DNA from 4 places in the Mesorhizobium sp. M0029 genome. Region 2 is predicted to be linked to each of the others. Evidence: riboswitches for the same ligand, from Rfam matches in the RefSeq annotation. Region 2 holds a riboswitch; each other region holds the start of a gene.
The links. A riboswitch is a leader RNA that binds a small molecule or an ion and turns the genes downstream of it on or off. The one in region 2 is predicted to bind cobalamin.

Region 1 (2,194 bases), on a different contig from region 2:
CAGTCGGGCTTTGCATCAGACCCTTGAGCCAGGCTCCGTCAGTGTGGTCTCTTGCCGCCGAGCGGAGTCATCACGATTGCCTAGTCACCCGTGATGACGACTGGCGTGCCAATTCCCCTCGGACCACGGTTTGGCGCTCACTCCGAGAAAACCGCTTCTACCACGCACGCACGGCTTGCGGCCGCATCGTTAAACATCGCCACCAATGCGATCTTCTGCATTCTAATGACGTTGTCACGCGCTTGAAGTCTTGTCCGAAATCCTTCATCGGCGACCTGCGAGGGATGTCGCAGCCCGACAGGGATCCATTAGTTGGACTATGGTGGCAGCGGAGCAGCGCCGCCAATGGGCGACTGAATATTTCACAATGTTAGACAAGCGTAAAAGCGAAATCACATAACGACATAAACATTTCGTTATGCGTCATTGACAAAAGAGCGGACTGCTGTGATTGTCTGCGTGTCGTGGTTCTCGCGTGCGGCGCTGCCGCAGCGGAGCTAAGAGGGAAGCCGGTGCAATGCCGGCGCTGCCCCCGCAACTGTTAGCGGCGAGCCAACCCCACTCATGTCACTGAGGCGAATACCCTCAGGAAGACGGGTAGAGGCTATGACCCCGCGAGCCAGGAGACCTGCCACGGCGAATTACGTCCACGGGCGGGGTGTCTCGGTGGCCGCTGCAAGCCGGCGTTCGTGCCGGCCTGCTAGCGCCTTCCTTGTCATCGGCGCCCCAACCATCGGGGTATGACATGACTGACTCTCAGGAAATTCCTGTAGCAACGCTCGGCGTGCCGCGCTTCGGTCGTCGGCGAGAACTGAAATTCGCGCTTGAAAGCTACTGGTCCGGAACATCGTCCGCTGGCGACCTTCTCACGACGTCGAAGGCGCTCCGTGCCGCTAGCTGGGAAGAGCAGCGCGATCGCGGCGTGTCGAAAATCCCGTCGAACGACTTCTCGCTTTACGACCATGTGCTCGACACCGCAGCCATGGTCGGGGCCGTTCCATCCCGTTACGGCTGGAATAGCGGCGAGGTCCCACTTGACATCTACTTCGCAATGGCGCGCGGCAACCAGGGTCAGACGGAGGATTGTGGACACGCTGGTCACCAGGAGGAGGCTCATGGACCTGGTGTAACCGCGATGGAAATGACCAAGTGGTTTGACACCAACTACCACTACATTGTGCCGGAACTCGATGATGATCAGACGTTCGCCCTCTCGTCATCGAAGCCGGTCGATTATTTCCTCGAGGCTAAAGCTCTCGGCATTCACACACGCCCAGTCATCCTTGGACCCATCACCTTCCTCAAGCTGGCGAAATCGCCTGCCGAGGGGTTCGGTCCCATCGCGCTCCTACCGCGGCTGCTGCCCGTTTACGAGCAAGTCCTGCAGAAGCTGAAGCTGTCGGGAGCCGACTGGGTGCAGATCGATGAGCCAGCGCTTGTCCTCGATCTGAACCCGAACGAACGAGCTGCGTTCGAATTCGCCTATGGCCAGCTGTCGAAAGCCGCGCCCGAGCTGAAGATCATGCTGGCTACGTATTTCGGGTCGCTGGGAGACAATCTCGAAACCGCGGTTTCTCTGCCCCTGGCCGGGCTGCATATTGATCTCGTGCGCGCTCCCGAGCAGCTGGAAACGGTGGGTCGGCTCGCTCCGAAGGATCTGGTGCTCTCGCTTGGCTTGATCGATGGCCGCAACGTCTGGCGTGCGAACCTGCCCGCCATTCTCGACCGCATCAAACCGATCGTCGCCGGCTGGCCCTTGGACCGCGTCGAGATCGCGCCTTCTTGCTCGATGCTGCATGTGCCGATTGATCTGCGCATGGAGACGGAACTCGACGCCGACATCAGGTCGTGGCTCGCCTTCGCGGCCCAGAAGACCGACGAGCTGGTCTTGCTGGCCCGGGCCCTGTCCCAAGGCAGGGATGCGGTGGCAGGCGCGTTGAAAGCGTCTGCCGAGGCTGCCGCCACGCGCGTGACATCCACGAGGATCCATGACCCGCTTGTTCAGGGGCGGATCGCTAGCATTGAGGACAGCGCGAAGCGACGAGAGAGCGCTTTTGGCGAGCGCTCCAGAGTCCAAGCCGGCTCACTCGGGCTGCCGCCGTTCCCGACGACGACCATCGGGTCCTTCCCGCAGACGCCGCAGGTACGCAAGGCGCGGGCCGCTCATGCGAAGGGCCAGCTGAGCTATGTCGAC
Region 2 (2,194 bases):
AGCGACGGGTTAGCCGCCCTTCTTTGGTCGGGATCAGCGATTGCCGTAGAGGTCGCGGTCGGCGCCCTGAACGACAGGCTGCTTGTCAGCGTGCGCCGGCTTCTGAATGGAAGCCGTATACGAGCTGTCGACCGAGACGGCTGGCTGGTTCGCACCATTGGAACCGTAATTGTCGCTACCGGCGAAGGCGCTGCCGGTGATCGCCAAAACGGCTGCGGCAGTGAGGATGATCTTTTTCATTTTTAGTACTCCAGTTTGTCTGTCCGTCTAGCGGCGTGTCTTGGGAGGAATTCGCGTCGTTCGGACAGCCCCGATGTGGGAAAGCCATAGGCTGGTTTCCAATCACGAAGTTGTTCCGTGTGGACCACGGTCCTGCACCTTGAAATTGTGCCAGGAAGTTCCTCTATGGTCATTTATCGCATTGTTTTCAGCTGCTTATGTCGAACCGAGTGGTTCGCTCCGGTGTCGGTTTCCGGGCCGTCGTTCACACCGTCCTGCACGCATTGTCAACAGAAACGAACCGTTCGGTTCGATTAGAGATTGCTAATAGTAACTTTTCGATACCGTTGAGCCATTTTTGCCCCCGATCGGAACTGGATCCGCAGCGATTCGAAACGGCGATGATGGCGTCGCAAGAAACGTCTCAGCTCTTTGACCGGCGGCGGGGGGCGTATGCCGCGCGTGTCGCGCCGCATGGATATGATGTCGCTTTCATGCCGACGTCGCGATCGCTGCCGTGATTAGATGATCGCATCTCAGGTGCCGCTTCGTGACGACGCAGCGGAGAATTGGGAAGCCGGTCAGAATCCGGCGCTGCCCCCGCAACGGTGGTGGAGTTCAAGTCGCAACGGGAGACCACTGGGCAAGAGCCTGGGAAGGTGTCGCGATGGTCCGCAAGGACAACTCCAGAGCCCGGAAACCAGCCCGAGATGCCTAGACTCGACTGATCGCGGTGGGCGGTCAAGAGGTGGATAGTGCATGTCCGGCGCCGCGCCGGCCTGCGTCCGATCCTTCCTCCATCACCACCAAGTTCAGTCCTTAAACCACGAGGACAGAACTATGGATACGCGCAACGACATGCTGAGGCTCCTGAACGGCCGCAAGCAAGGCTTTTCGCTGGAACAGCCCTTCTACACCGACCCGGACTATTTCAAGCTCGACATGGAGCTTATCTGGTATCGCGACTGGCTGTTCATCGGCCATGATTGCGAACTGCCGAAGCCCGGCAGCTATATCACCGTGCAGATCGGCGATTATCCGGTGGTGCTGGTCCGCGACCAGAAGGGCAACATCAACGCCTTTCACAATTCCTGCCGCCATCGCGGCAGCCGTGTCTGCAACACTGACAAGGGCATGGCGGCAAAGCTTGTCTGCCCCTATCACCAGTGGACCTACGAGCTTGACGGCCGGCTGCTGTTTGCCCGCCAGATGGCCGACGGTTTCGACAAGAGCCAGTTCGGCCTGAAGCCCGTCGCCTGCGAGAGCGTCGGCGGCTACATCTTCATCTGCCTGGCGAAAGAACCTGCCGACTTTGCGCCGATGCGCGCCATGATAGAGCCCTACCTCAAGCCGCACCGGCTGAATGAAGCCAAGGTCGCCTTCGAGAGCACCATCATCGAGAAGGGCAACTGGAAGCTGGTCTGGGAAAACAACCGCGAATGCTATCACTGCGCCGGCAATCATCCAGAGCTGTGCAAGACATTCCCCGAAGCGCCGACGGTGACCGGCGTGCAGGGCGCCGACAGCGATCCGGAGATGCTGGCGCACTGGGCGAAATGCGAGGCGGCGGGCCTGCCGAGCAAGTTCCGCATCGATCCGGCCGGGCAATACCGCGCCACCCGCGCGCCGCTGCTGCGCGATGCCGTCAGCTACACGATGTCGGGAAAGCGCGCGGTGACGAAGAACCTGTCCGACACTGTTGCCGCCGACCGCATCGGCACCTTGATGCACTACCACTATCCGACGACTTGGAACCACATACTGATCGACCATGCGGTCACCTTCCGGGTGCTGCCGATCAGCGCCACGCAAACCGCGGTGACGACCAAGTGGCTGGTGCACAAGGATGCGGTCGAGGGGGTCGACTACAACCTTGAGGAGCTCACCCATGTCTGGACCGAGACCAACGACCAGGACCGCCGCATCGTCGAGGAAAACGCCTTCGGCATCCTGTCTCCGGCCTATGAGCCCGGCC
Region 3 (2,194 bases), on a different contig from region 2:
GCCAGAACACCAGATTGGTCAGCGTCACCGCCACCACGAACTGATGATGCAGGCCCTCCGGGATCGGCGTTACGAAACTGTCAGGCTGCGGCGCGCCGACAATATGCGGGGCGACGATCAGGACGACGGCGAGCACGGTCAGGGGCGCCGACGTGCGGAAGGTGATAAGGGCAAGACCGATCGCCGTTGTCATCACCGTTGCCCACCACCAGATCTGGCGCTGCATGAGATCGGCCGCCGGCATTGCCGGCAGTTCCGGCGGCAGGCCGAGGCCCGGCGCCAGCGTGAACACGGCAAAGCCGGCCAAGCCCCAGAACACGCCCTGGCGCCAGCTGCCGATGCCGCCGGCGAACTCGGAAACCGCCACCAGGACCAGCGCGAAGCCGATGCCGGTGACGATATTGGCGACGACACTGAAGGCGAAACGCTCGAAGCCGTCGGCCGGCGCCCAGCCTTCGTCCTCCGCCGGCGCGGCTGCTTCAGCCGGGGCTGCGCTGCTCACCGCATTTTCCGCCGGCGCGGCGGTGCTCATGGCATCGGTGTCCGCAGCGTTGGCGGCGGGCGCCGCGGCATGCTGATGCTCATGGCCGCCACCAGCCTTTTCGTAGACCTCCGCCTTGAGGATCAGCGGCACGGTGGCGTAGGCCTGCATGCAGGCGAGAGCGACACCCGCCACGAGCCCTGCGATCGCCGCGATGAACACGACGTTGCGAAACAGGTTCATGATGTCAGATCCTCGTCAGTGGCAGGGAAACGCCATCGAATGGCGATAGTCGTGCGCCGCATTGTGGACCGCATCGATATGCGAGAAACCGACAACGCCGACGACGAAAATGCCCAGAAACGCGCTAAGCACGAGCTGCATGAAGCGCGACTGCGAGGAGACGGATGCGCCGAGGGAGACGGAAGCGGTATTCATATCTTGTCCTTTCGCCCTCCACCCGAGGGCATCGAAGTCAGTTCCCTGTCGCCGGCAGGTCTCCTGGCTCGCGGATCAGCGCCCTTCCCCACCTTCCCGAGGAAAAATCCTCAGTGGCTTGGAGAGGACTACCGCACACAGTTGCGGGGGCAGCCACGGCATTGGGCAACAAGTCAGCCCTCACCGCATTCCCTCTTGGTCCCTAACGGAACCGACGACATGCATGACTATAGGCTGAAACGGCCGCATCCGGCAAACCAAATTCCGCCGGCCAACAGCGCGAATGCGCCATGCGGCGTTACGGGTTCAACGCGGTGATCCGCTCGGCAACCAGCCGCTGCAGCCGCCACAGATGGCGATCGTGAATGCCGCGCTCTTCAAGGTTTTTCACCGTGTTGTAGAGATAGTCGGCGCCCGATCCCCAGTGCCCGCAGGACGTGGCCAGCCTTTCGACGATCTTGCCTTCGTCGAGCGGGCCGGAATAGGTCAGGCCGTTGCGGTTGATCACGAAGGCCAATGCCCTGAGCGGTCCGGCCTCGCTTGCAAGCTTCAGCATGCGCGGCCGGTAGCTTGTCGGCTTCAGCGTGACTTCGCGCCGGAAAAGCCGGCCCAACTGCTCGCGCCGGTTATTGTCGGTCAGCCGAAAGGCGACGCCCTTGCATTGTCCGCCACGGTCCAGCGCCATCATCAGGCCGGGGCTGACCTTGGTGCCGCGCCAGCGCGTCATGTTCATGCAAAAGGACCGATGCCAGCCGCGCGCCAGCGCAACGCGGTCCTCGACATAATCTATTTCCGGTTTCCAGATCAGCGATCCATAGCCGAACAGCCATAGCGGTTCGCTATCCGGGAGTTCGACCTGCAATTCATCCAGAAGCGCGTCATAGTCGGCTTCATCGAGATGCATCGCGTCCGGATCAGGCCCGGGGTCCCTGATCTCGCGCCAGCAGCGCGCGACCAGCTCCGGCGTAAGCGACATCTGTCGTGCGGCCACGTCCGAATCCCCCCAATTCCGAATGTCCCATGTCCACGACATGATTATGCGCCGCGCCTGCAACCGGCAATGCGGCACTCTGATTGACAAACGATTTGCCGGGGTGTCGGCTGACGCTTCATAGGAAGCCAGCCATGCATCCCAACCCGAGCGAGCGCGACCCCTATAACGGCCTGAGCCGGGCCGAACCGACGCTACCGTCATCGGCCTATTGGGATAGCGAGGCTTACCAGCGCGATCTCGAGGCCATCTGGTACAAAAGCTGGCTGCTCGTCTGCCGCGAG
Region 4 (2,194 bases), on a different contig from region 2:
TCGCGCTCGCCGCGCAAGGATTTCTCGATCCCCGCCCGGGCGGCACGCCCGATCGCCGCCACCTCGCCCGCGTGCTGTCGCGCACCGGCTTGCTGCAGATCGATTCCGTCAGCGCGGTGGTGCGCGCCCACTATATGCCGCTCTATTCGCGGCTTGGCCCCTACCCGCTGGCTTTGCTCGACAATGCGGCCATCACCCGCAAACGCACGGTGTTCGAATACTGGGCGCATGAGGCCTCGTTCCTGCCGGTCGAGACCTACCCGCTGATGCGCTGGCGCATGCAGCGGGCCGAGCAAGGCGACGAAATGTATCTCGGCCTCGCCAAATGGGGCCGCGAGCACGCCGCCTATATCGAAGAGATCTACCGCGCGGTCGCCGAGCGCGGCCCGATTGCCGCTTCGGCACTGGAAGGCCAGAAAGGTTCGGGCGGCTGGTGGGGCTGGAGCCACGCCAAGCACGCCTTCGAATGGCTGTTCTGGGCCGGACGCATCACCACGGCGCACCGCCGTGGCTTCGAGCGTTTCTACGACCTGCCCGAGCGCGTGCTGCCGCAGGCGATCCTCGATCTGCCGGTGCCGGCGGCCGAGGACGCGCACCGCGAATTGCTGCGCATTTCCGCCCGCGCCCACGGCATCGCGACGTCGGGTGACCTGCGCGATTATTTCCGCTTGTCGCCGGCCGACATGAAGGGCCGGTTGGAGGAACTGGTTGAGATGGGCGAGTTGCTGCCGGTAAACGTCGAAGGCTGGGACAAGCCGGCTTACCTCTATAAGGACGCCCGTCTGCCGCGAAAGATCGAGGCCCGCGCGCTACTGGCGCCCTTCGATCCGGTGGTCTTCGAGCGCTCGCGCACCGAGCGCCTGTTCGATTTCCACTACCGCATCGAGATCTACACCCCGGCTGACAAGCGCCAATATGGCTACTACGTGCTGCCCTTCCTGCTCGGCGACCGGATCGTCGCCCGCGTCGATCTCAAGGCCGACCGCCCGGCCAGCGTGCTGCGCGTCCACGCCGCCTACGCCGAACCCGGCGCGCCGCCGGAAACTGCCGCAGAGCTGTTCGAGGAATTGAAGCAGATGCAGGGCTGGCTTGGCCTTGAGCGCATCGAAGTGGCGCCGGCCGGCAATCTGGGGAAACCCCTGGCCGACATCGCCATGTCGTAGCAGCGCGTTGACACAACTCCCCGCAAAAGCCTAAATCCGCTGCAGACGGTCCCCTGCCCGCAACGGCAAGGGCCAAGAGGGAATGCGGTGCGGGATTTCGGTCCCAAATCCGCGGCTGTCCCCGCAACTGTAAGCGACGAGCCAAGGCCGAAAGCCACTGGGTAACACCGGGAAGGCGGCTAACCAAGGCGACGACCCGCGAGCCAGGAGACCTGCCGTCTGAGACAAAGTATCCGATCGCCTGGCGGGTTTCCGGGCAAGGAGCACGGTTTTTGGACCAGAACAGCAGTTTTTCGGCTGGCACAGCGGACATTGCGTCCGGGGACAACGACGCCCTGACCGGCGTGACCGTCATCGTCTGCGCCTCCTGCCGCGATGAGACCGGTTCCGACGCCCATCCGCGCGCCGGCGAATTGCTGGCTGAGGACACACGCCGCGCCGCTGCCGGCGATATCCGGGTCCGCACCGCCGAATGTCTCGGCAATTGCAAGCGCCGCCTCAGCGCCGCGGTCCTGCGCGATGGCTGCTGGAGCTATGTCTTCGGCGATCTGACCGCAACCAGCGGCGCCGACCTCGTTACCGGCGCAAAGCTCTTCGCGACTTCGGCCGACGGCCTCATCCCGTGGCGCGGCCGGCCCGATAGCCTCAAGCGCGGCCTCGTTGCCCGCATCCCACCCCTCGACATGCTGAAGGACTGACGATGAACGCTTCAAACCCGGCCGCCAACCTCTCCCGTGTTCCCTGCACTGTCGTTACAGGCTTCCTCGGCGCCGGCAAGACGACGCTGGTCCGCCATCTCCTGGAAAATGCCGGCGGCAAGCGCATCGCCATCATCGTCAACGAGTTCGGCGACATCGGCATCGACGGGGAAATCCTGAAAGGCTGCGGCATCGACACCTGCCCCGAGGAAAACATCGTCGAACTGGCCAATGGCTGCATCTGCTGTACAGTCGCCGACGATTTCGTGCCCGCCCTCGACAAGATCCTCGCGCTGACACCGAAGGTTGACCACATCCTGATCGAGACCTCGG

Region 1: it holds a riboswitch for cobalamin, as region 2 does, so the genes downstream of both, metE (5-methyltetrahydropteroyltriglutamate--homocysteine S-methyltransferase) here and NKJ76_RS08305 (aromatic ring-hydroxylating oxygenase subunit alpha) in region 2, are expected to answer to the same signal.
Region 3: it holds a riboswitch for cobalamin, as region 2 does, so the genes downstream of both, NKJ76_RS14020 (CbtB domain-containing protein) here and NKJ76_RS08305 (aromatic ring-hydroxylating oxygenase subunit alpha) in region 2, are expected to answer to the same signal.
Region 4: it holds a riboswitch for cobalamin, as region 2 does, so the genes downstream of both, NKJ76_RS14245 (DUF1636 family protein) here and NKJ76_RS08305 (aromatic ring-hydroxylating oxygenase subunit alpha) in region 2, are expected to answer to the same signal.

The regions. Positions count from the first base shown of each region.
Region 1 covers NZ_JAMYVF010000022.1:74,578-76,771, forward strand. Annotated here, with positions in the region: cobalamin riboswitch at 449-650, shown strand; gene metE (5-methyltetrahydropteroyltriglutamate--homocysteine S-methyltransferase) at 746-2,194, shown strand, end outside.
Region 2 covers NZ_JAMYVF010000004.1:13,062-15,255, forward strand. Annotated here, with positions in the region: gene NKJ76_RS08300 (DUF680 domain-containing protein) at 34-240, opposite strand; cobalamin riboswitch at 741-942, shown strand; gene NKJ76_RS08305 (aromatic ring-hydroxylating oxygenase subunit alpha) at 1,060-2,194, shown strand, end outside.
Region 3 covers NZ_JAMYVF010000007.1:57,396-59,589, forward strand. Annotated here, with positions in the region: gene NKJ76_RS14015 (CbtA family protein) at 1-724, opposite strand, end outside; gene NKJ76_RS14020 (CbtB domain-containing protein) at 740-919, opposite strand; cobalamin riboswitch at 956-1,150, opposite strand; gene NKJ76_RS14025 (gamma-glutamylcyclotransferase) at 1,218-1,910, opposite strand; gene NKJ76_RS14030 (aromatic ring-hydroxylating oxygenase subunit alpha) at 2,045-2,194, shown strand, end outside.
Region 4 covers NZ_JAMYVF010000007.1:101,570-103,763, forward strand. Annotated here, with positions in the region: gene NKJ76_RS14240 (winged helix-turn-helix domain-containing protein) at 1-1,163, shown strand, start outside; cobalamin riboswitch at 1,193-1,397, shown strand; gene NKJ76_RS14245 (DUF1636 family protein) at 1,436-1,861, shown strand; gene cobW (cobalamin biosynthesis protein CobW) at 1,864-2,194, shown strand, end outside.